DNA from 2 places in the Streptomyces sp. NPDC012888 genome. Region 2 is predicted to be linked to the other one. Evidence: riboswitches for the same ligand, from Rfam matches in the RefSeq annotation. Region 2 holds a riboswitch; the other holds the start of a gene.
The links. Region 2 has a riboswitch for glycine ahead of gcvP (aminomethyl-transferring glycine dehydrogenase). Riboswitches for the same ligand answer to the same signal wherever they lie in the genome.
Positions count from the first base shown of each region.

Region 1: another riboswitch for glycine. It lies ahead of gcvT (glycine cleavage system aminomethyltransferase GcvT); the one in region 2 lies ahead of gcvP (aminomethyl-transferring glycine dehydrogenase).

Region 1 covers NZ_JBIBBM010000004.1:34,822-50,550, forward strand. Annotated here, with positions in the region: gene ACFY61_RS07580 (hypothetical protein) at 1-175, opposite strand, end outside; gene ACFY61_RS07585 (cysteine desulfurase family protein) at 538-1,701, opposite strand; gene ACFY61_RS07590 (thioesterase family protein) at 1,779-2,633, opposite strand; gene ACFY61_RS07595 (trimeric intracellular cation channel family protein) at 2,675-3,346, opposite strand; gene ACFY61_RS07600 (ABC transporter ATP-binding protein) at 3,475-4,581, opposite strand; gene ACFY61_RS07605 (ABC transporter ATP-binding protein) at 4,578-5,648, opposite strand; gene ACFY61_RS07610 (ABC transporter permease) at 5,678-6,679, opposite strand; gene ACFY61_RS07615 (ABC transporter substrate-binding protein) at 6,797-8,578, opposite strand; gene ACFY61_RS07620 (ABC transporter permease) at 8,603-9,598, opposite strand; gene ACFY61_RS07625 (enhanced serine sensitivity protein SseB C-terminal domain-containing protein) at 10,009-10,749, opposite strand; gene ACFY61_RS07630 (enhanced serine sensitivity protein SseB) at 10,811-11,545, opposite strand; gene ACFY61_RS07635 (AAA family ATPase) at 11,693-12,376, opposite strand; glycine riboswitch at 12,655-12,767, shown strand; gene gcvT (glycine cleavage system aminomethyltransferase GcvT) at 12,935-14,050, shown strand; gene gcvH (glycine cleavage system protein GcvH) at 14,130-14,510, shown strand; gene glyA (serine hydroxymethyltransferase) at 14,536-15,729, shown strand, end outside.
Region 2 covers NZ_JBIBBM010000005.1:6,369-22,097, reverse strand. Annotated here, with positions in the region: gene ACFY61_RS09890 (pyridoxamine 5'-phosphate oxidase family protein) at 1-578, shown strand, start outside; gene ACFY61_RS09885 (DMT family transporter) at 560-1,513, opposite strand; gene ACFY61_RS09880 (DMT family transporter) at 1,690-2,679, opposite strand; gene ACFY61_RS09875 (SRPBCC family protein) at 2,829-3,257, shown strand; gene ACFY61_RS09870 (PhzF family phenazine biosynthesis protein) at 3,427-4,248, shown strand; gene ACFY61_RS09865 (CPBP family intramembrane glutamic endopeptidase) at 4,275-5,069, opposite strand; gene ACFY61_RS09860 (glutamate-cysteine ligase family protein) at 5,168-6,703, opposite strand; gene ACFY61_RS09855 (hypothetical protein) at 7,211-7,798, shown strand; gene ACFY61_RS09850 (DUF5999 family protein) at 8,062-8,268, shown strand; gene gcvP (aminomethyl-transferring glycine dehydrogenase) at 8,353-11,238, opposite strand; glycine riboswitch at 11,439-11,537, opposite strand; gene ACFY61_RS09840 (PRC-barrel domain-containing protein) at 11,683-12,039, shown strand; gene ACFY61_RS09835 (DNA polymerase IV) at 12,062-13,456, opposite strand; gene ACFY61_RS09830 (MerR family transcriptional regulator) at 13,569-14,210, opposite strand; gene ACFY61_RS09825 (bifunctional nuclease family protein) at 14,369-14,842, opposite strand; gene ACFY61_RS09820 (MerR family transcriptional regulator) at 14,895-15,626, opposite strand; gene ACFY61_RS09815 (FHA domain-containing protein) at 15,671-15,729, opposite strand, start outside.

The DNA.
Region 1 (15,729 bases), on a different contig from region 2:
CGGTGTTGCCGATTCCTCCGACCGTCCCCATCGGGTAGCACACCTGGACGAGCGGCGAATTGCCCAGCAGCGACAGGAGTCCCACGTCGCCGTCGGCCTGGGCGCCACCGGTGGTGAGGAGCAACGTCGTCGTTGCAGCAGCGCTGATCGTGGCAAGCCGTCTGGTGAGCTTCACTCGACCGACCTTCCGTCCTTGGAGCCGAATCCTGCGCGTCAGTGGACAGGATGGCGATTCCGGCTGTCCGGCAGGCTCTGGGCACGCTGTGAGGTGCGGCTTTCCCCCGAACGGCGTCAGCCGGCGGGTACGGGTTCGGGGCGTCGCGCGGGCTGGTCTCCACGCCCGCGGACCTCGACGCGTTCTGCGACGGTCCGTGCGGGAGCCGCCTGCTGCCCGCCCGGGCGGTGCGGCTGATGACCGGGACACCACCGACGTCGACGGCCGCGATGTGTACCCGGCGGGCAGCCGTTACGGCTACGGTGTCGCCTCTCCCTCCGGGGAGCGGTGGATGCGGCGTTGTGGACTGGTGGGCGCAGCGGTCAGGTCAGGCCTGCGGTGCGGGCGCGTTCCACGGCGGGGCCGATGGCGGCGGCCAGGGCGGCCACGTCCTCCCGGGTGGAGGTGTGGCCGAGGGAGAACCGGAGCGTGCCGCGCGCCAGGTCGGGGTCGGTGCCGGTGGCGAGCAGGACGTGGCTGGGCTGGGCGATGCCCGCGGTGCAGGCGGAGCCGGTGGAGCAGGCGATGCCCTGGGCGTCCAGGAGCAGCAGCAGGGAGTCGCCCTCGCAGCCGGGGAAACTGAAGTGCGCGTTCGCGGGCAGCCGGTCGGCGGGGTCGCCGCCGAGGACGGCGTCGGGGACGGCGGAGCGGACGGCGGCGACCAGTTCGTCGCGCAGGGCTCCGACCTCCGCGGCGAAGTGCTCGCGGCGTTCGGCGGCGAGCCGCGCGGCGACCGCGAAGGCGGCGATGGCGGGGACGTCGAGGGTGCCGGAGCGTACGTGGCGCTCCTGGCCGCCGCCATGCAGCACGGGTACGGGGGTCTGGTCGCGGCCGAGCAGCAGGGCGCCGATGCCGTACGGGCCGCCGATCTTGTGGCCGCTGACGGTCATGGCGGCGAGGCCGGAGTCCGCGAAGCGGACGTCGAGCTGGCCGACGGCCTGGACGGCGTCGGAGTGCAGGGGGATGCCGTACTCGGCGCAGACGGCGGCGAGTTCGGCGACCGGCATGACGGTGCCGATCTCGTTGTTGGCCCACATGACGGTGGCCATGGCGACGTCGTCGGGGTTCCGCTCGATCGCGGTGCGCAGGGCGTCGGGGTGGACCCGGCCGTGGTGGTCGACGGGGAGGTACTCGACGTGGGCGCCCTCGTGCTCGGCGAGCCAGTGCACGGCGTCGAGGACGGCGTGGTGTTCGACGGGCGAGGCGAGTACGCGGGTGCGGGCGGGCTCGGCGTCCCGGCGGGCCCAGAACAGGCCCTTGACGGCGAGGTTGTCGGCCTCGGTGCCGCCTGCGGTGAAGACGACCTCGCTCGGGCGGGCGCCGAGGGCTTCGGCGAGGGCCTCGCGGGCCTCCTCGACGGTGCGCCGGGCGCGGCGGCCGGGGGCGTGCAGGGCGGAGGCGTTGCCGGTGACGGTGAACTGCTCCGTCATGGCGGCGGCTGCCTCCGGCAGCATCGGCGTGGTGGCGGCGTGATCGAGGTAGACCATGATCCCCCGATTCTACGGCCCCCCGCCCGGCCCCGGCCCGCGCCCCGGTGCGGGCGGCGGGCCGGCGGGGCCCGGGGTCAGCGGGGGGCGCGGGCCAGTTGGCGGGACTGGGCCACCAGTTGGTCGGCGGAGTCCCAGACCTCCGCGTCCTCCTCCAGGAATCCCCCGGCCAGGTTCCGCGTCGTGATCGAGACGCGCAGCGGCCCCGGCGCCGGCCGCCGCCGGATGTGGGTGGTGAGCTCGACGGTCGGCGTCCACCCCATCAGGCCCAGGTCGAACGCGGTCGGCGGCAGCGCGTCGACCGCGAGGAGCAGGGAGAGCGGGTCGGCGTCGCGTCCGTCCGCGAGCTCGAACCAGGCCCGCATGTCGCCCTTCCCGGAAGGGACCCCGAGGGCCCAGCCGGCGGTGGCCGGGTCCAGGCGCAGGTGCAGCCGGTCGACGATCGCGGTGCTGCCGGGAATGGGCGCGGAGCCCGCCTCGGGGCCGATGCACTGCTCGTAGGCGGGCATGAGCGGCGGCACCGCCGTGGTGCGCACCTCGTCGGTCAGGGCGTCGAGGTCGCCGTAGGAGGCGAGGACCCGGATGCGTTCGACCTCCGCGCCGGTCTCGGGGTCGTACTGCAGCAGCGAGGCCTGCCCGGTGGAGAGCGTGCGGCCGGCCCGCACCGTCTCGGTGCGGATCACGGCGGGGCCGGGCACCGAGGCGCTCAGGTAGTGCGCGGAGACGGTGAACGGGTCGGGGTGCGGGAGGGCCTCGGACAGGGCGCGGCCGACGAGGGCGAGCAGGTACCCGCCGTTGACGGCGCTGATGATGGTCCAGCCGGCCGAGAGCTCCGCGTCGAAGACACCGGGCTCGCCCGCCCGCGGGGTGACGGCGGTGTCGCGGTCGAACTCGCTCTCACCGATGGATGCCGAAGGTCCCGAAATAGCCATGGGAAAACCGTACACCGTCCTATTACTAAGCGGTAGCTTTTCTAGGGGCGCCGGTCGGGGGCGTCTTCCTGGACCGAGGAACGGCGGTTCCAGGCCAGCGGCGCCTTCCAGTGCAGCCGCATCGCGCCGAGGCGCAGCAGGAAGGTGGTGACCACGGCCACGCCGCTGGTCACGGGGTTGAGCACCTCGAAGGCGATGCACAGCGCGACCATGGTGGCGCCGACCAGGGCGGGCACGGCGTACATCTCCCGGTCGCGCAGCAGCGAGGGCACCTCGTTCGCCAGTACGTCGCGGAGCACGCCGCCCCCGACGGCGGTGGCCACGCCCAGCGCGGCGGAGGCGGTCAGGCCCAGCCCGTACTCGTAGGCCTTTATCGTGCCGCTGACCGAGAACAGGCCGAGCCCGGCCGCGTCGAAGACGTTGATGGCCCGGTTGATCCGCTGCACCTCGGGGTGCAGGAAGAAGACGATCGCCGCCGCCACCAGCGGGGTGACGAAGAAGCTGAGTTCACCGAAGGCGGCCGGCGGGACGGCGCCGATGACCAGGTCGCGGAAGAGTCCGCCGCCGAGGGCGGTGACGAGCGCCAGGACGGCGATGCCGAAGACGTCGAAGTTCTTGCGTACGGCGAGGAGGGCGCCGGCGGTGGCGAAGACGAAGATGCCCGCGAGGTCCAGGACGTGCTGGATGCCGGGCGGGAAGAGATCGTGGAGCACATGCCCATTGTGTCCCGGGCCCCGGCCGTGACTGGAATCCCGCCCTCCGATGTGAGGCAGTGGCCCGGAGGGGAGCGGCAGGGCCAGTGCGCCTCACGGCACACCGGCCCCACCGGGCCGTACGTCGGCTACGCGCCGGCCGGCACCTCGGGCGCCTCCGGGGCGTCCGGCAGCGCCGGGTCGCCGGGGGCCTGGTCCGGCCCGTTCTCCGGGTGGTGGCAGGCGACCTGGTGGCCGGTCTTCAGGGCGGCCAGCGGCGGCTCCTGCGTCTTGCAGATCTGCGTCGCCTTCCAGCACCGGGTGTGGAAGCGGCAGCCGCTCGGCGGCGCGATCGGCGAGGGCACGTCGCCCTTGAGCAGGATGCGGCCGCTCTTCGCGCCGCGGCGCCGGGGGTCCGGGACCGGGACCGCCGACAGCAGCGCGTTGGTGTACGGGTGCATGGGCGTCTCGTAGAGCGACTTGCGGTCGGTCAGCTCGACGATCTTGCCGAGGTACATCACCGCGATCCGGTCCGAGACGTGCCGGATGACCGACAGGTCGTGGGCGATGATCACGTAGGTGAGGCCCAGCTCCTCCTGGAGGTCGTCCAGCAGGTTGACCACCTGCGCCTGGATGGAGACGTCCAGGGCCGAGACCGGCTCGTCCGCCACCACCAGCTTCGGCTTGAGCGCGAGCGCGCGGGCGATGCCGATGCGCTGCCGCTGGCCGCCGGAGAACTCGTGCGGGTAGCGGTTGTAGTGCTCCGGGTTGAGCCCCACCAGCGACAGCAGGCGCTGCACCTCGGCCTTCACCCCGCCCTCCGGGGTGACCCCCTGGAGCTTGAACGGGGCCGAGACGATCGCGCCGACCGTGTGGCGCGGGTTCAGCGAGCCGTACGGGTCCTGGAAGATCATCTGGACGTCGCGGCGCAGCGGACGCATCCCGGCGACCCCGAGGTGGGTGATGTCCCGGCCCTCGAACTCGACCGTGCCGCCGGTGGGTTCCAGCAGCCGGGTGATCAGCCGGCCCATGGTGGACTTGCCGCAGCCGGACTCGCCGACCACGCCGAGGGTCTCACCTCGGCGGACGTCGAAGTCGATGCCGTCGACGGCCTTGACGGCCCCGACCTGGCGGCGCAGCAACCCCTTGTGGATGGGGAAGTGCTTGACCAGGCCGGTCACCCTGAGGAGGGGTTCCGCGGAGGACTCGGCCTGCTCGGGCAGCGTGGGCGCGCCCGCCTTCTTGATGTCGGTCACAGCTTCGGCGCAATCTCTTCGGTCCAGATCCGGGTCCGCTCCTCCTGCGACATGTGGCAGGCGGACCAGTGCCGCTCCCCGTCCGGGGTCACCAGCTCCGGACGCACGGTCCGGGTGAGGTTGTCCTTCGGGACGTCGGCGTACGGGCAGCGCGGGTTGAAGGCACAGCCGCCGGGGATGTTGATCAGGCTGGGCGGGGAGCCCTTGACCGGGATGAGACGGTCGGTCTGGTCGCGGTCGATGCGCGGCATCGAACCGAGCAGGCCCCAGGTGTAGGGGTGCCGGGGCTCGTAGAAGACCTTCTCGGCGGAGCCGCGCTCCACGCAGCGGCCGCCGTACATCACGAGGATGTCGTCGGCCATCTCGGCGACCACGCCGAGGTCGTGCGTGATCATGATGACGGCGGAGCCGAACTCCTTCTGCAGGTCCCGGATGAGGTCGAGGATCTGCGCCTGCACGGTGACGTCCAGGGCGGTGGTCGGCTCGTCCGCGATCAGCAGCTCGGGATTGTTGACCAGGGCCATCGCGATCATGGCGCGCTGGCGCATGCCCCCGGAGAACTCGTGCGGGTAGGCGTCGACCCGCTTGGACGGCTCGGGGATGCCGACCCGGTCCAGCATCTCGACCGCCCGCTTGCGCGCGGTCTTCTTGTCGACGTCGTGGTGCGTGCGGTACGCCTCGACGATCTGGTGGCCGACCGTGTAGTACGGGTGCATCGCGCTCAGCGGGTCCTGGAAGACCATCGCCATCTTGCGGCCGCGCAGCCGGCGCACCTCGTCGGCGTCGGCACGCACCAGCTCCTCGCCGTCGAGCCAGACCTCGCCCTGGATGGCGGGGCGGCTGCGGGCGTTGCCGGTGCGGTGCAGGCCCATGATGGCCAGCGAGGTCACCGACTTGCCGGAGCCGGACTCGCCGACGATGCCGAGGGTCTTGCCGCGTTCCAGATCGAAGGAGAGCCCGTCGACGGACTTGACCATGCCGTCGTCCGTCGGGAAGTGGACCTTCAGGTCGCGCACGGAGAGGAAGGCGCCCTCGGATCCCGCGGGTCCCGACTGCCGGGGGACCAGCGGGGCGGGGGTGGTGGTGTGGTTCTCGGTCACGTCAGCCTCACGCGCGGGTCGATGACGGCGTACAGCATGTCCACGATCAGGTTCGCCATCACGACGAAGAGCGCCGCGAGCAGGGTGACGCCCATGATCACGGGAAGGTCGCCGTCCCGGATCGCGCCGACGGCCGCGGTGCCCAGGCCCTGGAAGTTGAAGGTGGTCTCGGTCAGGACGGCGCCGCCGAGGAGGCCGCCGAAGTCCAGGCCGAACATCGTGACGAGCGGGGTGAGCGTGGAGCGCAGCGCGTGCTTGCGGATGACCACCCGCTCGGTGAGGCCCTTGGCGCGGGCCGTGCGGATGTAGTCCTCGCCGAGGACCTCCAGCATGGTGGCGCGGGTGATCCGGGCGTAGGTGGCGGCGAAGAGGAACGCGAGCGTGACCCAGGGCAGGATCATGCTGTTGAGCCAGGCTCCCGGATCCTCGGTGAGGGGCCGGTAGTTCGACACGTCGAGCCAGCCGAGTCCGTAGACGAGGACGGCGGGGGCGAGCATGCCGGTGAAGAAGATCGGCAGCGAGACGCCGGCGAGGGCGCCGACCATCACGGTGCGGTCGATCACGGTGCGCCTCTTGAGCGCCGAGATCACACCGGTCAGGACGCCCGCGAGCACCCAGATCACGGCCGCGCCCAGGGCGAGCGAGACGGTCACCGGGATGCGGTCGAGCATCATGTCCCACACCGGCGTCTCGCTCTTGAACGAGTAGCCGAAGCAGGGCGCCGGGCAGTGGGTCGTGTCGACGCCGTTGTCGTAGTCGCGGCCGGCGACGATGCCCTTCACGAAGAGCAAGTACTGCTCGGAGATGGGCTTGTCGAAGCCCATCTTCACGCGGATGCCCGCCAGGGCGGTCTCATTGGTCTCGCGGCCGGCGTACATCAGCGCGGGATCGGACCCGGTGATCTTCGGCACCGCGAAGAAGATGCCGAAGGTGACCACGGAGACCACCAGCAGCGTGGCGACGACGTTGAACAGTCGCCGGATGAGGTAGACGAGCACTGCAGTCGGCCGCCAGGGCCGGCGGCCGCCGCCCCTCGTGGGGACGGCAGCCGCCGCCTGCGGCCTTCACCTGCCCTTCGGACTAGCGCATGTGCGGTGAAGGCACGTGCCTGACTGTTACTTGACGACGCCCACCGTGGCGAGGTCGATCTTGCCCATGGACTCGTTGAAGTAGACGTTCGTCAGACGCGGGTTGTGGTAGACGAAGGCCTTGTCGAAGTTGATGGGCAGGTACAGCGCCTTCTCCATCACCTTCTTGTTGATGTCCGTGTAGAACGGCGCGGCCTCTTCGGGGGTCTTGGCGGCAGCGGCGTCGTCGAACAGCTTGTTGATCTCGGGGTCGTTGATCTCGGTGTAGTTGTTGTTGCCGTTCGGCAGGATGAACGATCCGTCGACCAGCGGCTGCAGGAAGCCCGCGCCGGAGTTGTAGTCGGCGCCCCAGCCCATGACGATGATTCCGTAGCCCTTCTTCTTCACGTTCTCGGGCGAACCGATCGTGGAGGAGGAGAGCTTGCCGTCGTACTGGTCGATCTTGGCCTTGATGCCGACCTTGTCCAGCGCCTGCTGGAGCGACTCCGCGGTCTTGACCTCGGCGGCGCGGTTGTTGCGGACCGCGATGGTGGTCTCGAAGCCGTCCGGCTTGCCGCAGGCCTTCAGGGCCTCCTTGGCCTTGTCCGGCTGCGGGACGCCCTTGGTCAGACCGTACGGGTCGTAGGACTTGTCGGAGCCGGGGATGCCGGGGGGCAGCATGTTGGCGCCGAGGTCACCGCTGGTCGGGCCGCCGCGGGCGGTCTGCAGGGACTTCGGGTCGGCCGCGTAGATGACGGCCTTGCGGCACTCGATGTTGTCGAACGGCGCGACGGTCTGCGGGAAGGCCATGTAGCGGATGTAGCCGGTGAACGGGTTGTCCGCGTGCTTCTTCAGGTTGGGGTCACGGAGGACCTTGTTCTTGGCCGCGGTCAGCAGGCCGGTGCCGTCGACGGCGAGGTCGATGTCGCCGTTGAGCAGGCGCTGGTCCATGTCCTCGGCGTTGGTGGTGACCGTGAAGGTGACCTTGTCCGGCAGGCCCTTGCGGATCGTGTCCGTCTTCGGGTCCCAGTTCTCGTTGCGGACGAAGGTGGCGCCCTTGCCGGCGGTGAAGGACTCGACCTTGTACGGGCCGGTGGAGACCGGCTTGTTGGTGTACTTGGCGCCCTCGTCCTTGGAGGCCGGGACCGGCGAGGAGGACGGCATGGCCAGCAGGTAGCTGAAGTCGGAGCTCGGGGAGGCCAGGTTGAAGACGATGGTCTTGTCGTCCGGCGTCTGGACCGACTTCAGACCCATCTTGTTGGGGTCGGTGTCCTTGTACGGGCCGGGGTACTTCTGGCCCTGGTCGAGGACGTCGATCAGGTACGTCGGGCCACCGGACAGCACGTCCTGCGCGAAGACGCGCTCGATGCCGTACTTGATGTCCTTCGAGGTGATCGGGGTGCCGTCCTCGAACTTCACGCCGTCCTTGAGCTTCAGCGTGTAGGTCTTGCCGTCGTTGGTGATCTCCGGCAGGGCCTCGGCGAGGTCCGGGACCAGCTTGGTGCCGTCCTTGCCCGGCTTGCTGTCGTAGGCGAGCAGCTGGCGGACGTACAGGCGCTGCATGTTCCAGACGAAGCCGTAGTAGGCGCGCGCCGGGTCCAGGTAGTCCACGTCCTGCGGCGACCAGAGCTTGAGCTCGCCGCCCTTCTTGTCGGACGCGTTGACGAAGCCCTTGGTCGCCGCGTCGAAGGCCGCGCCCGCGGCGTCGGTGCTGCCCTTGCCCTCGTCCTTGCCCCCGCCACCGCACGCGGCGGTCAGCGACAGGGCGGCGACCACGGCGGTGATCGCGATTGCCTGCTTTCTGCGGATCACGGTGTGTCCAACCTCCATGAGTGGGTGAATCGTTGAAGCGGTTCAGCTGCCCTTGGGGTCGAGTGCGTCGCGCAGCCCGTCCCCGAAGAGGTTGAACGCCAGGACAGTGATGAAGATCGCGAGACCGGGGACGACCATGAACATCGGTGCGTCCTGGTAGATGGGGACGGCGTCGGACAGCATCTTGCCCCAGGACGCGGTGGGCGGCTTGACGCCGGCACCGAGGAAGCTGAGGGCCGCCTCCGTCAGGATGTTGGTCGGGATGATCAGGGTCGCGTAGACCAGGATCGGGGCGACCAGGTTGGGCAGCAGCTCCTTGATCAGGATGTAGCCGCGGCCGGCGCCGAGGCTGCGCGCGGCCTCCACGTACTCCCGTTCGCGCATCGAGATCGTCTGGCCCCGGACGATGCGCCCGATGTACGGCCAGCCGAAGAACCCGATGACGACGACCAGGACGCCCATGCGGACGCCGGTGCCCTCGAAGCCCCACACGGAGTTGGGGACCACGGAGACCAGGGCGATGGTGAAGAGCAGCTGCGGGAAGGCCAGCAGCAGGTCCATCACGCGGCTGATCAGGGCGTCGACCCAGCCGCCGAGGTAGCCCGCGAGGGCGCCCAGCAGGCTGCCGATGATCACCGAGACGAAGGCGGCGAGGAAGGCCACGGTCAGGGAGATCCGCGCGCCGTAGACGATCCGGCTGAACACGTCGCGCCCGTTGATGGGTTCGACGCCGAGCAGGTAGTCGCTGCTCATGCCGCCGAAGGCCCCGACCGGGGTGCCGAGGTCGGGATCGAGGAGATCCTCGTGGAACTCGTTGGGCGGGTGGCCCAACAGGCTCACGATCTGCGGGGCGAAGACCGCCACCAGGATCAGGAGGATCACGACCAGGCCGCCGGTCAGCGCCACTTTGTCGCGCTTGAGGCGCATCCAGGCGATCCGGCCCGGTGAGCGGCCTTCGATGGCCTTGGCAGGGACGTCGGCTACGGCAACGGTCGCGGGTGCTTCTTCCGCGCTCGTGTCGTGCAGTGGTGCCGTCATCGTGGTGGGGACCCCTCTCGGCCGACGGGTGAGCCGGCCCATGCCCGCCGCTGTGGCGGCGTTGGTGCGGAGTGGCGCTGTGAAGTGCGGGTACCGAGCCGGATATTGGCAGTGACTGGCAGGACTGACCGGCTCTTGGTGGGGGAGTCTTCATCGGGCGCTCGAGCCGCCGCCAGACCCGCAGATGAATGGATGCGCAACCGTGATGTGAGGGTCGGATTCCCGTTATCCGAACTTCGTTGCCGCCTGAGCGGAGCAAGACCGTCCGTTCGGTACGGAATCGGACATCGCGCTCAACTGCCTTCAGCAAGGCCTTATTTGGGCGTCCAACCCACCCGAACCCGGACAACGGGAAGGCCGCACGGAACGGTCGGTTCCATGCGGCCTGATACGGGTGTCTCGCCTGGTGGTCAGTACGCCGCGGCGGGTCCCTCGCGGTCGTAGAAGGGCCGGGCCTGGGAGCGCAGCCACATCGCGACGGGGTCGTGTTCGTCGGCGAGGGCCACGGTGCACACCGGCACGCCCTCGGGGACGGCGCCCACCGACTGGCGCATCATCTCGCGCACCGCCTCCAGGGCGGCCGGGGAGGAGTCGTACAGGTCGAGCCCGACGGCGAGGTACGGGGAGCCGAGCGCGGGCTGCACCCAGGCCCGGCGGAGCGAGCGGACGGCCGGGGTCCGGTGGGCGTGCTGGGTCAGCAGCCCGTAGAACTGCGGCAGCTCGATCGAGGGCTCGGTCAGCCGCAGCGGGCCGGCCGGCATCCGGTCCAGGCCGGTGGCGATGCGCCGCAGGTCGGCCCAGGGGATGCCCAGGCCGCCGCCGGCGTCGTGCGGATTGAGCCAGAGCCCCCAGCGGTCGGGGTAGAGGGCGCGGGCGACGTCCCGGCCCGTGATCACCTCGTAGCCGCGGTTCCAGCCGCTGGCGGCGAGCTCCTGCGGGGAGGTCACGCAGGGCGCGTAGCCGAGCCCCTCGACCTCCATGCCGCCGTACTGGGCGTCCGGCGAACCCGGCTGCCCGTGCCAGAGCAGCATCCACAGCCTGCCCTCGGCGAGGGCGTGCAGCAGCGCCTCGTAGTTCTCGTAGCGCCCGGGGGTCACCTGGCGCATCATGTGCTCGACCTGCCCGGCCGCGGCCGTGCCTGACGCACTCACCCGGTACCCCTCTTCGTCCGCCCGTCGTTCAAGCCCGGAAATGGAAACAGCTTACGGGTGCCTAGGGGAGATAGAACGGGTGCACGCGCTCACGGATGTGGTCGGCCACGGGATCCGCGGTGCCGTCCAGCAGGATCAGGTGCACCGGCCAGGGCGGCTGTACGCGGTTCAGGGCGCGGCCCAGGGCGTCCATCGCGGCGTCCCGGTGCTCGGGCGTCCATCCCGCCAGTTGGACACCCACGTACAGCTGGGGGGCGCCCGCCTCGACGCTCGCCAGGCAGCGGCGGGCGGACGTGACGGCCCCGGTGGCCCGGAACTCCTCGGCGGCGGCGGTCAGGAAGTCGACCGGGTCCTGCTGCCAGTCCGGTTCGAAGAGCCGGACCCGGCCGCCGGTGGCGGGCCCGTCGAGCTCGGTGCGCCCGGCCCGGCAGAGCTCGGCGACGGCGGGCGGGGGCAGCGGCACTCCGACCGCGCCCTCGGGGTTCACGGCGATGCCGAGCTGCGGGGGCAGTCCGCGGGCGAACTCCACGGCCGGGACCACGCCGAAGTCCATGCCGGGGCCGACGCAGGTGAGGAACTGGGCCTCGGAGCTGTAGACGGGGACGAACGGGGCGCCGCCGATGTCCGTGGTGGGCAGCCGGAGGCTGGCGCTGTCCGGCGCGCCGCCGGCCGGGAGCGGCACCCAGAGGTCGCTGCGGGACAGCACCTCCAGGATGCGGGGGCCGGCGGCGGGGTCGCCGAGGGCCGCGCCGAGCGCCTGTTCCAGTTCGTTGGCGGGCCAGCCGTTGCCCTGCATCGTCGCGCCTTCCCGTGGTGCGGCCCAGTGTCGCGCCGAGCGTAGCGGCTCCCGCCGGGCGCGGACGCGGGGGTCCGCCCCGCGGGCGCGCGCACGCCCGCGGGGTCCGCGCCTGCGGGGGGGGCGCGCACGGCCGCGGGGCCTCCGCTACGGGCCGAAGGTGACGCGGGTCAGCCGGGAGGCGGCGGGCCGGTCGAGCAGGACCGCCGAGGCGCAGCCCGCGGGGAGCCGGCCGGACTCGGCCGCGCGCAGCAGCCGGGAGGCAGCGGCGCGGTGCCGGGCGAAGGCGTACGCCGAGACGCCGCGGCCGCGCACGGCCTGCCCGGCCAGGGCCTCCTCGGGCGAGGCGTCGAGCAGGACCAGGTGCAGGGCACGGCCGCGCCGCCGGGCGGCCCGGCCGAGCAGGAGCCGCACCCAGCTCTGGGTGCCGCAGTCGTGGACGACCACGGAGCGGCCGGAGCGCAGGGCCCGGACCAGCCCGGCGTAGTGGTCGAGCCGGACCAGTGGCCGGTAGACGGCGTAGGGCAGGGCGGCGGGCATCCGCCGCTCCCAGCGCTCGCGGACGTCCTGGGAGTCGATGCCGCGCTCCGCGGCGGTCCGCTTGATCAGGGTGCTCTTGCCGCCGCCGGGCAGCCCGGAGACCACCACGATGTCGCCGTCGGCGAAGCCGAGCCGGGCCGGGCCGGCGCCCCGGCCGCGCAGGTCCCGGACGGTGGGTCGGGCGGCGGCCGGGGCCCCGGCCGCTCCGGCGCGGGCGGCTACGGCGGCGCGCGGCACCGGGACGGCCGCCGCCGCCACTGCCGCCGCCGCCCGCGCTCTCTCCGATGTCACCGGTCCGAATCTCCGCACAGTGTCCGCCTCCCCCGCCTCGGGTCACCGGGACCCTTTCCCCCCGAGTGTAAAGAGACGGTAATCCGGCCGGGGCGGTTCCGGCCGAGTGCCGGAACGGGGCCGCCGGACCCCGGCCGCCGGGCCTGCGGACCCCGAACCGCTGGGCCTCCGGACGCGCAGGTGACAGGTCCGCACTCACTTTCGGGCCCGCCCGCCCATCCGGGCGGATCCCGTGCAATGATGTGCGCCAACTGGACACCAACTGCATACCGGCCGCTTGAATCCGCGCGGGAGAGTTCCGGAAAGACCCCAGGCCCGTGCCGGGGACGCCGGGCGCCGAAGGAGCAAGACCCTCCCTTGAATCTCTCAGGCCCCGTACCGCGTGGATGAGGCAGATCTGAAAAGCGAGCCCCGCCGTCCGTCCGGCGCGGCTCCACCCAAGGTGCAAGCCGGGGACGCCACGCGCGACACCCGGCGAACCTCTCAGGTTCCATGACAGATGGGGAGGATCGTCCTCGTCATGTCATGTCGATGCCCTGGGACCTGGGAGCCGTACCCATGAGCAATGCCCCCCGTCTGACCGCCCTCGATGCGCTGCACCGCGAGCTCGGTGCGACCATGACCGACTTCGCGGGCTGGGACATGCCGCTGCGCTACGGCAGCGAGCGCGACGAGCACAACGCGGTCCGCACCAAGGCCGGGCTCTTCGACCTCTCCCACATGGGCGAGATCACCCTGACCGGCCCGGAGGCCGTCAAGGCGCTCGACTACGCGCTGGTCGGCAACATCTCCACGGTCGGCGTCGGCCGCGCCCGCTACACCCACATCTGCCAGGAGGACGGCGGGATCCTCGACGACCTGATCGTCTACCGCCTCGGCGAGACCGAGTTCATGGTCGTGGCGAACGCCTCCAACGCGCAGGTGGTCCTCGACGCGCTGACGGAGCGCGCCGCCGGCTTCGACACCGAGGTCCGCGACGACCGCGACGCCTACGCGCTGATCGCCGTCCAGGGCCCGGAGTCCCCCGGCATCCTGAAGTCGCTGACCGACGCCGACCTGGACGGCCTGAAGTACTACGCCGGCCTGCCCGGCACGGTCGCCGGCGTCCCGGCGCTGATCGCCCGCACCGGCTACACCGGCGAGGACGGCTTCGAGCTGTTCGTGAAGCCGGAGCACGCCGTCGCCCTGTGGCAGGCCCTGACGGAGGCCGGCGCGGGCGCCGGTCTGGTCCCGTGCGGCCTGTCCTGCCGCGACACCCTGCGCCTGGAGGCGGGCATGCCGCTGTACGGGCACGAGCTGACCACCGCCCTCACCCCGTTCGACGCGGGCCTGGGCCGGGTCGTGAAGTTCGAGAAGGAAGGCGACTTCGTCGGCCGCGCCGCGCTGGAGGCCGCCGCCGAGAAGGCCGGGGCCGAGGCCCCGCGCAAGCTGGTCGGCCTGATCGCCGAGGGCCGCCGGGTGCCGCGCGCCGGGTTCTCCGTGGTCGTGGACGGCAAGGTGGTCGGCGAGGTGACCTCCGGCGCGCCCTCCCCCACCCTGGGCAAGCCGATCGCCATGGCGTACGTGGACGCGGACCACGCCGCGCCCGGCACCTCCGGCGTCGGCGTGGACATTCGCGGTACCCATGAGCCCTACGAGGTCGTGGCCCTGCCGTTCTACAAGCGCCAGAAGTGACGATCGCCCCACCGGCACCCGTCTCACCCGGCAAGACCACAGTTCACCAGCACTCCCCCGCATCCAGGAGAATCAGGTCATGAGCAACCCCCAGCAGCTGCGCTTCAGCAAGGAACACGAGTGGGTCTCGGAGGCCGACGCGGACGGCGTCGCCACGGTCGGCATCACCGAGTACGCGGCCAACGCGCTCGGTGACGTCGTCTACGCCCAGCTGCCCGCGGTCGGTGACACCGTCACCGCCGGCGAGTCCTGCGGCGAGCTGGAGTCCACCAAGTCCGTCAGCGACCTGTTCGCGCCGGTGTCCGGCGAGGTCGTCGAGGCTAACCAGGACGTCGTGGACGACCCGGCGCTCGTGAACACCGCCCCCTTCGAGGGCGGCTGGCTGTTCAAGGTCAAGATCACCGGCGGCGCCGAGGACCTGATGTCCGCCGACGAGTACAGCTCCTTCACCGCCGGCTGATCCAGCCGAGAACATAAGGGTAGAGATGTCTGTTCTGAACACCCCTCTGCACGAGCTCGACCCGGACGTCGCCGCCGCCGTCGACGCGGAGCTCGCGCGCCAGCAGTCGACCCTGGAAATGATCGCGTCGGAGAACTTCGCCCCGGTCGCCGTCATGGAGGCCCAGGGCTCGGTCCTGACCAACAAGTACGCCGAGGGCTACCCGGGCCGCCGCTACTACGGCGGCTGCGAGCACGTCGACGTCGTCGAGCAGATCGCCATCGACCGGATCAAGGCCCTGTTCGGCGCCGAGGCCGCGAACGTCCAGCCGCACTCGGGTGCGCAGGCCAACGCCGCCGCCATGTTCGCGCTGCTGAAGCCGGGCGACACCATCATGGGCCTGAACCTGGCCCACGGCGGTCACCTGACCCACGGCATGAAGATCAACTTCTCCGGCAAGCTCTACAACGTGGTCCCGTACCACGTCGGCGAGGACGGCCAGGTCGACATGGCCGAGGTCGAGCGCCTGGCCAAGGAGAGCAAGCCGCAGCTGATCGTCGCCGGCTGGTCCGCCTACCCGCGCCAGCTCGACTTCGCCGCCTTCCGCCGGATCGCGGACGAGGTCGGCGCGTACCTGATGGTCGACATGGCCCACTTCGCGGGCCTGGTCGCCGCGGGCCTCCACCCGAACCCGGTGCCGCACGCCCACGTGGTCACCACCACCACGCACAAGACCCTCGGCGGTCCGCGCGGTGGCGTGATCCTGTCCACCCAGGAGCTCGCCAAGAAGATCAACTCCGCGGTCTTCCCCGGTCAGCAGGGCGGTCCGCTGGAGCACGTGATCGCGGCCAAGGCGGTCTCCTTCAAGGTGGCGGCCTCGCCGGAGTTCAAGGAGCGCCAGGAGCGCACCCTGGAGGGCGCGAAGATCCTCGCCGCCCGCCTGGTGCAGGACGACGTCAAGGCCGTGGGCGTGGACGTGCTGTCCGGCGGCACCGACGTGCACCTCGTCCTGGTCGACCTGCGCAACTCCGAGCTGGACGGCCAGCAGGCCGAGGACCGCCTCCACGAGGTCGGCATCACGGTCAACCGGAACGCCATCCCGAACGACCCGCGGCCGCCGATGGTCACCTCGGGCCTGCGGATCGGCACCCCTGCGCTGGCCACCCGCGGCTTCGGGGCCGAGGACTTCACCGAGGTCGCCGACATCATCGCCGAGGCGCTGAAGCCGTCGTACGACGCC
Region 2 (15,729 bases):
TGCACTCGATCCTCGACCAGACCTACCTCTGTCACCTCGGCTTCGTCCGCGACGGCGCCCCGGTGGTACTGCCCACCCTGTACGCGCGCGTCGGCGAGACCCTCTACGTCCACGGCTCCACCGGCTCGCGGCCGCTGCGCGGCGCCGCCACCACCGACCCCGGCCTGCCGGTCTGCCTGACCGTGACCCACGTGGACGGCCTGGTCCTCGCCAAGTCGGCCTTCCACCACTCGATCAACTACCGGTCCGTGGTGGTGCACGGCACCGCCTACGCCGTGACCGACGAGGCGGAGCGGCGGACCGCCCTGGACGCCCTGGTCGACCAGGTGGTGCCGGGGCGCTCGGCCGACTCCCGCCCCGCGGACGCCAGGGAGTCCGCCGCCACCGCCGTGATCCGGCTCGACCTGCTGGAGGTCTCCGCGAAGATCCGCACCGGCGGCCCCAACGACGACCCCGAGGACCTGGCACTCCCCCACTGGTCGGGCGTGGTCCCGGTCGCGCGTACGTACGGCACCCCCGTGCCCGCGGACGGCCAGGACCCCGCCATCGCCCTGCCGGACTACCTCGCCGCGCTCTGAAGCGGCGCGACCGGTGCCGCCGGCAGCCGCTCCGCCGGGCGGCGGGCCTCCGCGACGATCAGCGCGAGGACCGCCGCCAGCAGCAGCACACCGCCGAACACCACCGCACCGGTCAGTTCCTCCCCGAGCAGCAGTACGGCGATCACGGCCGCGCCGACCGGCTCGATGAGCATGATCACGGACACCGTCGCGGCACGGACCGCGGCCGCGCCGGTGAAGTAGAGGGCGTACGCGAGCGCGGTCGGCACCGCGGCCACGTACACCATCAGCCACAGCACCCGGCCCGGCTCGGCGCTGTGCGGCAGCAGCCCCTCGACCAGGGCGAGCGGCAGCAGGCAGACCGCGCCCACGCCGGCCGACCAGGCCGTGGTGACCAGCGGGTCCCCGGAAGTCCCGGACCTGCCGGCCCGGCGCGTCCGCAGCGTCATCGCCGCGTACCCGGCCGCCGACAGCAGCGCCCAGCCGACGCCGACCGGCCGCACCTCGGCGTCCGTGCCGCCGAGGACGAGCACCACCAGCCCGGCGAGCGCCGCGGCGACGGCGAGGGCCCCGCCGCGCCCGAGCCGCTCCCCCATCCAGTGGCGGGCGCCCAGCGCGATCAGTACGGGTCCGGCGCCGAGCGTGACGACGGTCCCCACCGCCAGCCCGGTGTCGCGCACCGCCGCGAAGTAGGCGGCCTGGAAGAGGGTGAAGAGCAGGCCGGTGACGACCAGCGAGCCCACGGCGGGTCGAGGCCGGGCGGGCCGGCGGCGGCGCACCGCGAGCACCCCGAGCAGCAGCACGAGGCCGCCCGCGCACCTCCAGAAGGAGAGCGAGAGAGGCCCGAGGTCACTGGCGAGGAAGAGCAGGGAGGCCGCCGCTCCGGCGGTGCCCCAGGCGACTCCGGCGACGGCGAGGTACAGCAGACTGCGCCCGGCGGGCGAGTGGTCGGACACGTGTTTTCTCCGCGATCTGCGCGCTTGCGTGAAGCAGGAAGGATGAAGGGGTTGCGTCATCGCTTCGCGGGCAGCAGGGACCGGCCCGGTGACTCCCGGGCTGGAACGGTCTCGGCGGTGGCCGCCCGCGCTAGGCGGCGGGGGGCGGCAGCACGGTCGAATGCATGCTCGCCAGCCTAGGCGGTGGTCGACTCCCGGTCCACCGGGACCCCGGCCGCGAGGACCGCGCCGGGCTCCCCCGGCGGTGGTGGCGCATCCGGCCGCGCCGTACGGGAGGACTGGGCGATGAGGGCGCCGCCCAGCACCAGCGCACCGCCGAGCACCTGCGGCGCGGACAGGTGCTCGCCGAGGAGCACCCAGGCCAGCACGGTGGCGACCACGGCCTCCAGGCAGGCCACCACTCCGGCCACCTGCGGGGAGAGCCTGCGCACCGAGACCACGCCGGTGAGGTAGGCGAGCGCGGTGGCGACCAGCACCACCCAGCCGAGCAGGACCAGACCGGGGACCTGCGCGCCGGCCAGCTCCGCGGTCCCGCCGAGCACCGACCAGTCGATCTGCCAGGGACGGGCGATCGCGGTCATCACCAGGGTGCCGATGATCAGGCCGAACGCCGCGACGCCGAGGGGGTCGGGGACCTCCTCACCGTCGGTGCCCTGGTCGGCGAAGACGAAGTAGAAGGCCTGGCAGCAGGCGGCGGCGAGGCCGAGCAGCACGCCGAGCGGGTCCAGGCTCAGCCCCGACCAGATCTCCACCACGCAGGCCAGGCCCACCACGGCCACCGCCGCACCGGCGGCTGCCGCCCTGCTCACGGGCTTGCGCTGGACGAAGCGGATGTAGCCGAGCAGCAGGGCGGGGCCCAGGTACTCCAGCAGCAGGGCCACGCCGACCGGGATGCGGGACAGGGAGGCGAAGTAGAAGGCCTGCACGCCGGCGACCGCGACGAGGCCGAAGCCCGCCAGCAGGGCCGGCTTGCGGCGCAGCAGGCAGCGGTGGCGCCAGGCCAGCGGGGACAGCACGAGGGCGCCGCCGGCGACCCTGAGCCACACCATGTGCAGCGGGTCCAGACCCGCCTCGATCAGCGGCTTCGCCGCGACTCCCGAACCGCCGAATGCGGCCGCCGAGACGAGCGCTATGCCCAGTCCGGCGTTCTTCCCTGACGCTTGCATTCCGCCATCATGGCAGCCGACCGTCAGGACCGTCACGTGGGTGACACCTGTTGAGACGGGTCCCGATTTCTGACGGGTCATCAGTATTGAATGTTGCGGCCGCCGGGACTACGTTCCGCGCACGTGTCCCGACGAGAAGGGGTGGTCGCATGGCCGAAGTCACGGTGGAGTCGCGCATCGAGGCGTCCGCCGCCAAGGTCTGGTCCCAGCTGACGGACTGGGGTGCGTACGGCGAGTGGAGCCAGACCCACACCAGCTTCCCCAAGGGCGGCCCTCAGACCCTCGCGGTCGGCGCCACCTTCGAGGAGAACATGAAGATGATGGGCTTCCCGGCCGAGGTCACCTGGACCATCGAGGAACTGGAGGCCGAACGCGTCTTCGCGATCAAGGGCAAGGGCCCGATGGGCGTGGTGGTCGGCACCCGGTACACGCTGGTGCCGGACGGCGGGGCCACCACCGTGCGGGTGGACGGCGAGTTCACCGGCGCCGCGGTCTCGCTGATGGCCGGCAAGCTCAAGGACTCGGCCACCGCCGCTCTCACGGAGTCGCTGCGCAAGCTCTCCGGGCTGGTGACCTGACCGGCGCCCGTACACCCCGATCACACGCGCGGGCGCCCTCCGGCAGCACGGCCGCGGGGCGCCCGCCCGCGTCCCGGCCTCCCGGCCTCCCGCCTCCCGCCTCCCGGCAAGGCCAGTGCTCCCGGATTGGCCTTGGATCACACGGCGGTCACGGCCCTACCGTCGGCTCATGCGCATTCGAATCGTCGACGCCTTCAGCGACCGGCCCTTCGGGGGCAACCCCGCCGGCGTCCTGCTCCTGGACGGCGGCTTCCCCCCGGACGCCTGGCTGCAGCAGGTCGCCGCCGAGGTCGCCCTCTCCGAGACCGCCTTCGCCCACCCGCTCCCGCCCGGCGGCGACGCCGACTGGGCCCTGCGCTGGTTCACCCCGGCCGCCGAGGTCGACATGTGCGGCCACGCCACCCTGGCCACCGCCCACGTCCTGGCGAACAGCGGCCTCGCCACCGGCACCGTCCGCTTCTCCGCCCGCTGCGGGATCCTCACCGCCCGCACGAACCCCGACGGCACGGTGACCCTGGACTTCCCGACGTCCTCCCTGACCCCCTGCGACGCGCCCGCCGAGATCGCCGGCGCCCTCGGCGGCGTCGCGATCCTCTCCGTGCACGACACCTCCGAGCACATCGGCGACCTGGTGGTCGAACTGGCCGACGAACCCACCGTCCGCGCCCTGCGCCCGGACCTCGCCGCCCTGCGGGCCTTCGGCAGGCGCGGGATCATCGTCACCGCACCGGCCGAGGACCCCTCCCGCGGCTACGACTTCGTCTCCCGCGGCTTCTTCCCGCTGTTCGGCATCGACGAGGACCCCGTGACGGGCAGCGCCCACACCGCCCTCGCCCCGTTCTGGGCGGCGCGCCTGGGCCGCGAGGAAATGACCGGCCTGCAGGGCGGCGCCCGCACCGGCCTGGTCCGGGTCCGCCTGGCCGGCGACCGTACGCTCCTCACCGGCCACGCCGTGACGGTCATCGACGGGGAGCTGCTCAGCCGCCCCTGACCGCCGCCGCGCCGGCGGGGACGCCGCTACGGGGTGGGCAGCCAGTCCACCTTGCCGGCCAGCAGCGCGTACCCGCCGAACGCGACGACGTCGAGCAGGGCGTGCGCGACGACCAGCGGCCCGACCCGCCCCCAGCGCCGGTACAGCAGCACGAAGACCGCCCCCATCACGGCGTTCCCGACGAACCCGCCGATGCCCTGGTAGAGGTGGTACGAGCCGCGCAGCAGGGAGCTGGCCAGCAGCACGGCCGGCGGCGACCAGCCCAGCCCGTCGAGCCGGCGCAGCAGATAGGCGAGGACGATGACCTCCTCCACCACCGAGTTCTGCACGGCGGAGAGGATCAGGACGGGGAACTTCCACCACACGTCGGGCAGCGCCTCCGGCACCACCGTCAGGTTGAAGCCGGAGGCGCGGGCCACCAGGTAGAAGGCCAGCCCGGCGCTGCCGATCCCGGCGGCGACCAGGGTTCCCCGCCCCAGGTCCGTCCAGGGCCGGGAGCGGTCGAAGCCGAGCACGCGCAGCCCCGGTGCGCCTTCCCGGGTCAGCAGGTGGGCCACCAGCAGCACCGGCACCAGGGCGCTGGCGATGCCGAACAGCTGCCAGGCGAGGTCCAGCCAGGGACGGCCGGGAGCGTAGGAGCCGTTGAGGGTGGCCGCCTGGTCCTTCAGCCCTCCCGGCTTGGTCAGCGAACCGATGAAGCTGATCAGCGCGGAGAGCGCGCTGGCCCCCAGCGAGAGCGCCAGCACCAGCAGGGTCTCGGTGCGCAGCAGGGCCCGCCGCCGGTCCTCGCCCAGCTCCTCCAGCACCGGTTCCGCCCGCACTCCGACTCCGTTCCGCCGTCCCGCCGTCCGCTTCGACCACCCATACTGCCTGCTCGGTGGCGGACGCGGGTCACGGGGCGGGGCGGGGCGGCGGACGGTCACCGGCGCAGCCCGACCGGGGCGCTCGCCTCCTCCTCCGGCAGGCCCACCGGCCAGGTGTGCACCGGATCACCCCGGTGCATCAGCTGGCTGTAACGGCGGGTGGTCGCGGCCAGCGCCGCGCCCCGGTCCAGCCCGGAGTCCAGGGCCCGGTGGTAGGTGTCCACCTGCCAGGTGGCCCCGTTGACCCGGCGCCGGCACCGCTCCTCGATGATCCCGAGGTAGTGGTCCCGGTCGGCGGGCTCGATGCCCCAGGCGTCCAGCCCGGCGGCGGCCATCGGGAGCAGCTCGTCCAGGATCAGGCGGACGGCCGGTACGCTCACCAGCCCGCCGGAGCGGCCCCGGCGCGGCCACCGCACCCGCGCGTCGATGCCGTACCGGCAGGCGGCGTCGAAGTTGGCCTCGGCCTCGGCGAACGGCAGCCGGCTCCACACCGGGCTCTTCTCGTCGGCGAGGGTGCGGACCAGGCCGTAGTAGAAGGCGGCGTTGGCGACCACGTCGGTGACGGTCGGTCCGGCCGGCAGCACCCGGTTCTCCACCCGCAGGTGGGGCACCCCGTCGGCCACCCCGTAGACCGGGCGGTTCCACCGGTACACGGTGCCGTTGTGCAGCACCAGCTCCTGGAGACTCGGCACCCCGCCCTCGGCCAGCACCCGCAGCGGCTCCTCCTCGTCGCAGATCGGCAGCAGCGAGGGGAAGTAGCGGACGTTCTCGGCGAAGAGCTCGTAGGCCGAGTCCACCCAGCGCTCCCCGAACCAGGTGCGCGGCCGGACCCCCTGGGCCTGGAGCTCGGGCGGCCGGGTGTCGGTGGCCTGCTGGAACAGCGGGGGCCGCGACTCCCGCCACAGCTCCCGCCCGAACAGGAACGGCGAGTTCGCGCCGACGGCTATCTGCAGGGCGGTCACGCACTGCGCGGCGTTCCACACGTCGGCGAACCGGGCCGGGGTGACCTGGAGGTGCAGCTGCACGGAGGTGCAGGCGGCCTCCGGCACGATCGAGCCGGCGGTCCAGCTCACCCGCTCCACCCCGTCGATGTCCAGGTGGAAGTCCTCGCCGCGCATCATCAGGATCTGCTCGTTCAGCAGCGAATACCGGTCCACCGCCGACAGGTTGGCGGCGACCAGGTCGGCGCGGGTGATGGTCGGCAGGATCCCGATCATCACGACGCCGGCGTCCACCTCCGCGGCCTGCCGGTGGGCGTAGCCGAGCCCGGCGTCGAGCTCCTCGGCGAGCTGGTCGAATACCCTCCCGCCGAGCCGGTGCGGGAGTATGTTGACCTCCAGGTTGAACATTCCGAGTTCGGTCTGGAAATCAGGGCTGGCAATACGGTCCAGAACCTGGGCATTCACCATTCTCGGCAGTCCGTCGGGGCCCGCGAGATTCAGCTCGATCTCCAGACCCATCAGATTCCTGGGCCGGTCGAACCTCTTCTCGGCCAGAAGCCGCTCCAGTCCCTCCAGGCACTCGTGAAGCTTCCTCCGATACCGATGCCGATCGGACAGGTCGAATCCGCCTGCCACGACCTTCTCCCCCATCGAAGCTTCCCTCCTCGAGTGGGCCCCACCCGGATACCCGGGCGCGGGCGTTACGCCCGATGATGCCCGGCGACCCGGTCGGTGACACCTCCCGCACGCGACTGGCGGACGGCGCGCGCCGGTTCGGCCGGCGGGTCGCTTTGGCACATTCACCCGGCACATTGCGCCGTGAGAAATACGTGACCATGACCCGTCTACTGGGCGAACGCATTACCGACGCTTTCCAGCCGAGCCCCCGTCGGGTAACCTCCGAGGTCAGCGCGAGACCCTCGCGCGCCCTCGGCATGAAATCCATGACAGCGGGACCGGTAAGCCCCTTGTCCGCAATGGGCGGGACAGCTAGCCGAAACACTGTGTGAACACGTGTCGTATAAACTCCGCAATCGAGGCAGAGAGTCGGCGCGCGGCCATTGCCCCACAGCCCCCCTCTGGCCCCAGAATGCGTCAGCCCCCTCAGCACCCACCCGCCCCCGCACCACCGGTCTCCCAAGCGAGAGGCGACCCACTATGCCGCTGCAGTTCCCCCCGGCCCCCGCGCCCGCCCTGCGCAGCGTCCTCGCAGCACTCGGATCCCCGTCCGCGCTCAACGAGGCGCACACTCCGGCGCTCCGCGCCCTGCAGGGCCCGGTCACCGCCGAACTCCCGCTCCCGGTCCACGTACTGGACCGGGTGGTCGCGGGCGGCCGGCCACCGCGGACCCGGCTCACCGCGTGGCGGTTCCTGATCCGCGGCGGGGACAGGTTCGTCGCCGCGGCGGACACCCGGCTCACCCCGGACGGCTGGGCCTTCTCCCACTTCTTCGAGGGTCCCTACGTGGCTGCCACCGAGCGGGCGCTGCGCCAGGCCGAGTCCCTCGGGACCGGGTACCAGCCGCGGCTGCTGTCCGTGCCGGAGCTGTACATGCTGACCCTGTGGCTGCACGGGGCGGTGGGCGCCAGTCCCGCCGCCGGGCTGCCGGCCGCCGCGGACCTGCTGGTCCCGCTGGCTCCGGCGCCACCGGGGATCGCGGCGTTCCGCCCGCACCCGGTCTCCGAGCTGCTGCCCGTGATGACCCACCGGCTGACCCCGACCGCGCTGGCCGGTGAGGCCGCCTGACCCCGTTGACCCATTCGGACTAGTCCCTCGGGGTGGGTTCGTAACCATCCGAAATGACAGGGGAGTTGGGCTGAACCGCCCGCACGAGTGATGCGTCATCAATCTGTGAGGACAGCTGCCGGAAATCCCTGCGGAGCAACGCCCGTGGGGCAACACTGGGACCCTGACCACACCGAGATTGATACGGGGGGGCGGCCATGAACAACGCGGACACCGCATCGAGCCGCAGCACACAGACCACGACGCAGCGAAAGAACGCATCCATGTGCACGCACCAGCCTGCCTGTCCCTCAGCCGACTCCGCCGACCGGGAGGCCGCGCACCCCGTGGCCAACCACCCGGAACAGGGCTGGAGCCTGCTGTGCAACGGCGTCCTGCTCTTCGAGGACACCGGTGAGCTGCTGCCGGACGGCCAGATCATCGCCCCGCACCGCCCGCTCGTGGCGGCGCGGGTGGTGAAGGCCGCGTAGTCTCCGGTGGGAACGGGACCGGCCCGGGAGCCTTGCAGCTCCCGGGCCGGTCCTTTTCGCGTGGCCGCGCGCTCGCGCCGGGCCTCAGTTGTCGTACTCGTCCAGCGGCGGGCAGGAGCAGACGAGGTTGCGGTCGCCGAAGGCGCCGTCGATCCGGCGGACCGGCGGCCAGTACTTCTCGGCCGCGACGACCCCGCCCGGGAAGACCGCCTCGTCACGGGTGTACGCGTGGTTCCACTCGCCGCCCAGGGCCGCCGCCGTGTGCGGGGCGTTGGCGAGCGGGTTGTCCCCGGCCGGCCATTCGCCCGTGGCGACCTTCTCGATCTCGGCCCGGATGGCGATCATCGCGTCGCAGAACCGGTCGATCTCGGCCAGGTCCTCGGACTCGGTGGGCTCGATCATCAGCGTGCCGGCCACCGGGAACGACATGGTCGGCGCGTGGAAGCCGTAGTCGATCAGGCGCTTGGCGATGTCGTCGACCGAGACGCCGGTGGACTTCGACAGCGGGCGCAGGTCGATGATGCACTCGTGGGCGACCAGACCGCCGGGGCCCGTGTACAGCACCGGGTAGTGCGGCTCCAGGCGCTTGGCGATGTAGTTGGCGCCGAGCACGGCGACCTGGGTGGCGCGCTTGAGGCCCTCGCCACCCATCAGGCGGACGTACGACCAGGAGATCGGCAGGATGCCGGCCGAACCCCACGGAGCGGCCGAGATCGGGCCGACGCCCGTGGCCGGGCCGGCGGTCGGCTGCAGCGGGTGGTTGGGCAGGTACGGCGCCAGGTGGGCGCGGACACCGACCGGGCCGACGCCCGGGCCGCCGCCGCCGTGCGGGATGCAGAAGGTCTTGTGCAGGTTCAGGTGCGAGACGTCGCCGCCGAAGTGGCCGGGCTTGGCCAGGCCGACCAGGGCGTTGAGGTTGGCGCCGTCGACGTATACCTGGCCGCCGGCCTCGTGGACCTGGGCGCAGATGTCGGCGACGTGCTCCTCGAACACGCCGTGGGTGGACGGGTAGGTGATCATCAGCACGGAGAGCTCGTCGCGGTGCTGCTCGATCTTGGCCCGCAGGTCCTCGACGTCGATCTCACCGTCGTCGGCGGTCTTGACGACGACGACCTTCATGCCGGCCATCACGGCGCTGGCCGCGTTGGTGCCGTGCGCCGAGGACGGGATCAGGCAGACGGTGCGCTGCTCGTCGCCGTTGGCGCGGTGGTAGGCGCGGACGGCCAGCAGGCCGGCGAGCTCGCCCTGGGACCCGGCGTTCGGCTGGATGGAGACCTTGTCGTATCCGGTGACCTCGCAGAGACGTTCCTCCAGCTCGCTGATGAGCGTGGCGTAGCCCTGGGCCTGGTCGATCGGCGCGAACGGGTGCAGCTGGCCGAACTCGGGCCAGGTCACCGACTCCATCTCGGTGGTCGCGTTGAGCTTCATGGTGCAGGAGCCCAGCGGGATCATGCCGCGGTCGAGCGCGTAGTCCTTGTCCGCGAGCTTGCGCAGGTAGCGCAGCATGGCGGTCTCGGAGCGGTGCTGGTGGAACACCGGGTGGGTCAGGTAGGCGTCCGACCGCAGCAGGCCCTCGGGGAGCGCCTCGGCGGCGACCGCGTCGAGCGCGTCGACGTCGGCGGCGACACCGAAGGCGGCCCAGACCGCCTCCAGGTCGGCGCGGGTGGTGGTCTCGTCGCAGGCGATGGAGACGTGGTCGGCGTCGGCCTGGTGCAGGTTGACCCCGCCCTCGCGGGCGGCGGCGACGACCTCGGCGGCCTTCCCCGGCACCTTCGCGGTCAGGGTGTCGAAGTACGAGCCGTGGACCAGCTCGACCCCGCCGTCGGTCAGGCCGGCGGCGAGCACGGCCGCGTACCGGTGGGTGCGGCGGGCGATCTGCTTCAGGCCCTCGGGGCCGTGGTAGACGGCGTACATGCCGGCCATGACGGCGAGCAGCACCTGCGCGGTGCAGATGTTGCTGGTGGCCTTCTCGCGGCGGATGTGCTGCTCGCGGGTCTGCAGGGCCAGGCGGTAGGCCTTGTTGCCGTCGGCGTCGACGGAGACGCCGACCAGGCGGCCCGGCAGCGAACGGGCGTGCTTGGCCTGGACGGCCATGTAGCCGGCGTGCGGGCCGCCGAAGCCCATGGGGACGCCGAAGCGCTGGGTGGTGCCGACGGCGATGTCGGCGCCCAGCTCGCCCGGGGAGGTCAGCAGGGTCAGGGCCAGCAGGTCGGCGGCGACGGTGACGATCGCGCCGAGCCCGTGGGCCTGGTCGATGACCGGCTTGAGGTCGCGGACGGCACCGGAGGCGCCGGGGTACTGGAGGACGACGCCGAAGACGCCGCGCTCGGCGATCGCCTCGGGGATGCCGGCCGACAGGTCGGCGACGACGACCTCGATGCCCAGCGGCTCGGCGCGGGTCTCGATCACGGCGACCGTCTGCGGCAGGGTGTCGGCGTCGACGAGGAAGACGCCGCCCTTGACCTTGCCGACGCGGCGCGCCAGCGTCATGGCCTCGGCGGCGGCGGTGCCCTCGTCGAGCAGGGAGGCGCCGGAGGTCGGCAGGCCGGTGAGGTCGGCGACCACGGTCTGGAAGTTGAGCAGCGCCTCCAGGCGGCCCTGCGAGATCTCCGGCTGGTACGGCGTGTACGCGGTGTACCAGGCCGGGTTCTCCATCACGTTGCGGAGGATCACCGGCGGGGTGAAGGTGCCGTAGTAACCCAGGCCGATCATGGAGGAGAGGACCTGGTTGCGGTCGGCGAGCGAACGCAGCTCGGCCAGCACCTCGGCCTCGGTCCGGGCCGACGGCAGGTCCAGCGCCTCGGCGCTCTTGATGACGTCCGGTACTGCGGCGGCGGTCAGCTCGTCCAGGGAGCCGTAGCCCACCTGAGCGAGCATCTTCGCCTGCGCCTCGGCATCCGGGCCGATGTGGCGCTGCTCGAAGGGGATGCCTCGCTCCAGCTGGGAGAGCGGAATGCGGTTGGCGGTCATGTACGGAGGCCTCCTGGTCTGTACGACCTGCGAGGGGCACCACGGCGCGGGCGCCCGGACGGCCTCCCCCTCTGTCATCTCAACCTGAGAGCTTCACCGGTGCCACCCGGGGATCGCCCGGGGAACGCCGGCTTTCACCGTCGGTGAGGGAGGCGCCCGGTACTGCGGGGACCGGTGTCCACCCTGCTTTCCAGAGTGGCCTCGTCCGTGCGGTACGTCTGCCTGAGAGATTCCGGGGAGGATTTGCTCCTTCGGCGCCTCCGTCTTGCTCACTCGGAGGACTCTCCCGCACAGGGTCAACAGCCGACACCCAGCCTACCAGCGCGGATCCGGGGCCTTCCGGGGTGCCCGTGGAGCCCGGCTCAAGTGGCCCGCGCCCCGGATATGGCCTTACGTAGTCATATCGGATGCGAGTTGCGATCCATGCGACCACTTGGAGGGACCGTGCAGTCCGAGATCGATCCCCGCAGTCTCATCGGCCGCAAGGCTTTCGACCGCAACGGCGTCAAGATCGGCACCGTCGACGAGGTGTACCTGGACGACGCGACCGGGGTCCCCGAGTGGGCGGCCGTACGCACCGGCCTGTTCAGCCGGGACGCCTTCGTCCCGCTGGAGCCGAGCGAGGTCGTCGAGGACACCCTCCGCGTGCCCTTCGACCGCTCCCTGATCAAGGACGCCCCCGACTTCGGCGTGGGCCGGCACCTCTCTCCCGAGCAGGAGCTCCAGCTCTACCACCACTACGGCCTGGACACCACGCTGCCCAGCGAGTTCCACCACGACCACGACTTCGGCCAGCGCTAGCGCCCCCGCCGCCGCCCCTCCTTCAGGCCGGCCCGTCCGCGGGCCGGCCGACCAGCGGGATCGGGTCCGAGGGTTCCAGTTCCGGATCGTCCACCAGGAAGGTGCGCACCCGGCCCGGCGGCGACCCCGGCTGTTCGAACCGCACGGTGACCCGCCCCACCCCGCTCCCCTGCACCCAGCCCGGCCCGTACACGGCGTGCCGGACGTCGCTCCCGGCCGCCCAGCGGCGTTCGGGGGCGGCGGGGGCCTCGGGTGCCGCCCCTTCCGTCACGGGCTCCTCCAGGGCCTCGGGAGCCCCGGCGGCACCGCTGTCGCCGCCATTGCCGGCGGGGGCCGCGGCCAGGGTCAGGGACTGCGCGAACAGGTCCTCCTGGGTGTAGTCCGTCAGCCCGGACACCCCGACGCCGAGCAGCCGGATCCCGCCGGTGGTGTCGACGCCGTCCAGCAGCCGTCCCGCGGCCTCCCGGACCACCGCCGGGTCGTCGGTCGGCCCCCGCAGGGTCTCGGACCGGGTCAGCGTCGAGAAGTCGTACCGGCGGACCTTGAGCACGATGGTCCGGCCGGAGTGTCCCGAGGCGCGGAGCCGCTGCACGCACCGGTCGGCCAGCCGCTGGACCTCGTACCGGATCCGGATCCGGTCGTGCAGGTCCACGTCGAAGGTGTCCTCGACCGACACCGACTTCGCGTCCCGTTCGGCGACCACCGGGCGGTCGTCCAGGCCCAGCGCCATCCGGAACAGGCCGACCCCGGCCGCCCGGCCGACCAGCCGGACCAGCTCGTCCTCGCCCGCCTCCGCCAGGTCGCCCACGGTGGTGATGCCGGCGCGCCTGAGGTGGTCGCCGGTGGCCGGGCCGACCCCGGGCAGGGTGCGCACCGGCATGGGCGCCAGCAGTTCCCGTTCGGTTCCCGGCTCGATGACCAGCAGGCCGTCCGGTTTGGCTTCCTCGGAGGCCACCTTGGCCAGCATCTTCGACCCGGCCAGCCCCACCGAACCGCTGAGCCCGGTGCCCCGGCGGATGTCCGCGCGCAGGCGCTCGCCGGCGGCGCGCGCCGAGGCCGTGTCGTACGCGGCCCCGCCGGCCTCCAGGTCCACGAAGGCCTCGTCCAGGCTGAGCGGCTCGACCAGCGGGGACAGCTCGCGCAGGAGGGCCATGACGTGGTCGCTGACCGCCCGGTACAGGGTGAAGCGCGGGATCAGGTAGGCGCCGTTCGGGCACAGCCGCCGGGCCTGGGCGGTGGGCATCGCCGAGTGAACGCCGAAACGGCGGGCCTCGTAGGAGGCGGTCGCCACCACCCCGCGCGGGCCGAGACCGCCGACGATCACCGGCTTGCCGCGCAGGCTGGGCTTGGCGGCCTGCTCCGCCGAGGCGTAGAAGGCGTCCATGTCCAGGTGCAGGATGGTCGGCGCGGCTCTCACACCCCGATGCTCCCCCACACCACCGACAATGTCCCGCAAGAACGTTCGACAAGCGTCCCACGGACCACGGACCCCACTGAGCCCGCGGGCACCGGCCGTGGCCGCAGTGCGGTCAGACCGCCCGGTTGCGGCGGGCCGCGAGCTCGTCCGCAGGGTTGTGGCCGATCAGCGTCTCACCGGTGTCCACCCGCTCGCCGTGCAGCTGGGACAGGGCGTGCTCCACGTCCCGCCACACCACGCCGACGGCGATCCCGAAGATCCCCTGGCCGCCCTGGAGCAGGTCGACGACCTGGTCCGGCGAGGTGCACTCGTACACCGTCGCGCCGTCGCTCATCAGCGTCATGCGCTCCAGGTCGGCGAAGCCGCGGTCACGCAGGTGCTGGACGGCGGTCCGGATGTTCTGCAGCCCGACCCCGGTGTCCAGGAAGCGCTTGACGATCTTCAGCACCACCACGTCGCGGAAGCTGTAGAGCCGCTGGGTGCCGGACCCGTACGCGGGCCGCACGCTCGGCTCGACCAGGCCCGTCCGCGCCCAGTAGTCCAGCTGGCGGTAGGTGATGCCGGCCGCGGCGCACGCCGTCGGCCCCCGGTACCCGATCTCCTCGTACTGCGGTTCGCCGCCGCGCTCCGGGGCGACCGGCGCGCACTCCGGCGACCGGCGCGCGGGACCCGTCGCACCACCGTGCAGCGGGTACGGCCCGCATTCACTCCGTGTGGGGACGCCCCCGGTCGTACCGTCGCCCGTGACTCTCACGCCGACCCTCCGTCCTTGACCTGCCATCTCGACGGTAGGCAGTCACCAGGGCAGCGTCAACGATCGCCACACTCGGCACGCCGAGTGATAATCACCCTGAGAGTGGTTTCCCGTGCCCCTTTCCGGGGAACGGCTTACCGAATGGGGCAGAACACCGCTCACTGGTTGCTGGTGCCGAAGTCCTCCGGCGAGATCTGGTCGAGGAACTCGCGGAACTTCTCCACCTCGTCCTCCTGCTCGTCCGGGATGGCGATGCCGGCGTCGTCGAGCACCCCGTCACTGCCGTAGATCGGCGTACCGGTGCGCAGGGCCAGGGCTATGGCGTCGGACGGTCGCGCGCTGACCTCCACCCCGCTGGCGAACACCAGTTCCGCGTAGAAGACGCCCTCCCGCAGATCCGTGATCCGGACCTCGGTGAGCTCCTCGCCCAGCGCCTCCAGCACGTCCTTGAACAGGTCGTGCGTCAGCGGCCGGGCCGGGGCCATGCCCTGCTGGGCGAAGGCGATGGCCGTGGCCTCCCCAGGACCGATCCAGATGGGGAGGTACCGGTCGCCTCCCACTTCACGCAGGAGCACGATCGGTTGGTTGGAGGGCATTTCCACCCGGACACCCACAACGTCGAGCTCGTTCACACAGCAACCCTAGGACGTGCCGCGCCGGTTTGGGTAGTCGGGGCCGCCCGGCTCAGTTGAGCCGCACCCCGAGAGCGGTCTGCACCAGGGCCTCGTGCAGCCGTACGGAGAGTCCGGCGAGCTCCTTCATGGTGGCCTCCGCATGCGCCCTGGTCTGCGGATTGCGGTGCCGGCGCAAGGGCGCCACCACCTGCTCCACCAGTCCCGCCTCCCGGTCCGCGGCGGCCTTCATGGCCCGCAGGTGGCGCGGCTCGAGCCCGAACCGGCCCAGGTCGGCGACCAGCCTCGCCACCGTCACGGCCTGCGCATCGAACCCGCCCCCGGGCACCTCCGCGAGCAGCCCGTACGACTCCCACTCGACGAGCTGCGCCTCGTCCACCTCGGCGGCCGCGAGCAGCTCAGCCCGCCCCACCCGGGCCACGGTGGGCCGCTCCGCGCCCTCCGCGGCGGCGTCCCCGTGCGGGGAGGGCGCGGGGATCCGGAGCGGCTCACCGGCCGCCTGCCCGTCCAGCTGCTCGCGGATGACCTTGAGCGGCAGGTAGTGGTCGCGCTGCAACCTCAGGATCCGGGCCAGCCGCTCGACGTCGCCGGGGCTGAACTTGCGATATCCGGAAGGTGTGCGGCTGGGCTCCACGAGCCCCTCCGCTTCCAGGAAACGGATCTTCGAGATGGTGACTTCGGGGAACTCGTCGCGCAGCAGGTTGAGCACCGTCCCGATGCTCACCAGCCGCCCGGCCGAGCCCGCGGTGCCGTTCCCGGCACCGCTGGTCGGTGTACGCAGCATGGACCTTCCCTGGGAGAGTCCCCCCGGACTTCAGTCCGGGGGCGTCAGACGCCCCGCTGGCTCGCGTAGAACACCAGCCGGTACTTGCCGATCTGCACCTCGT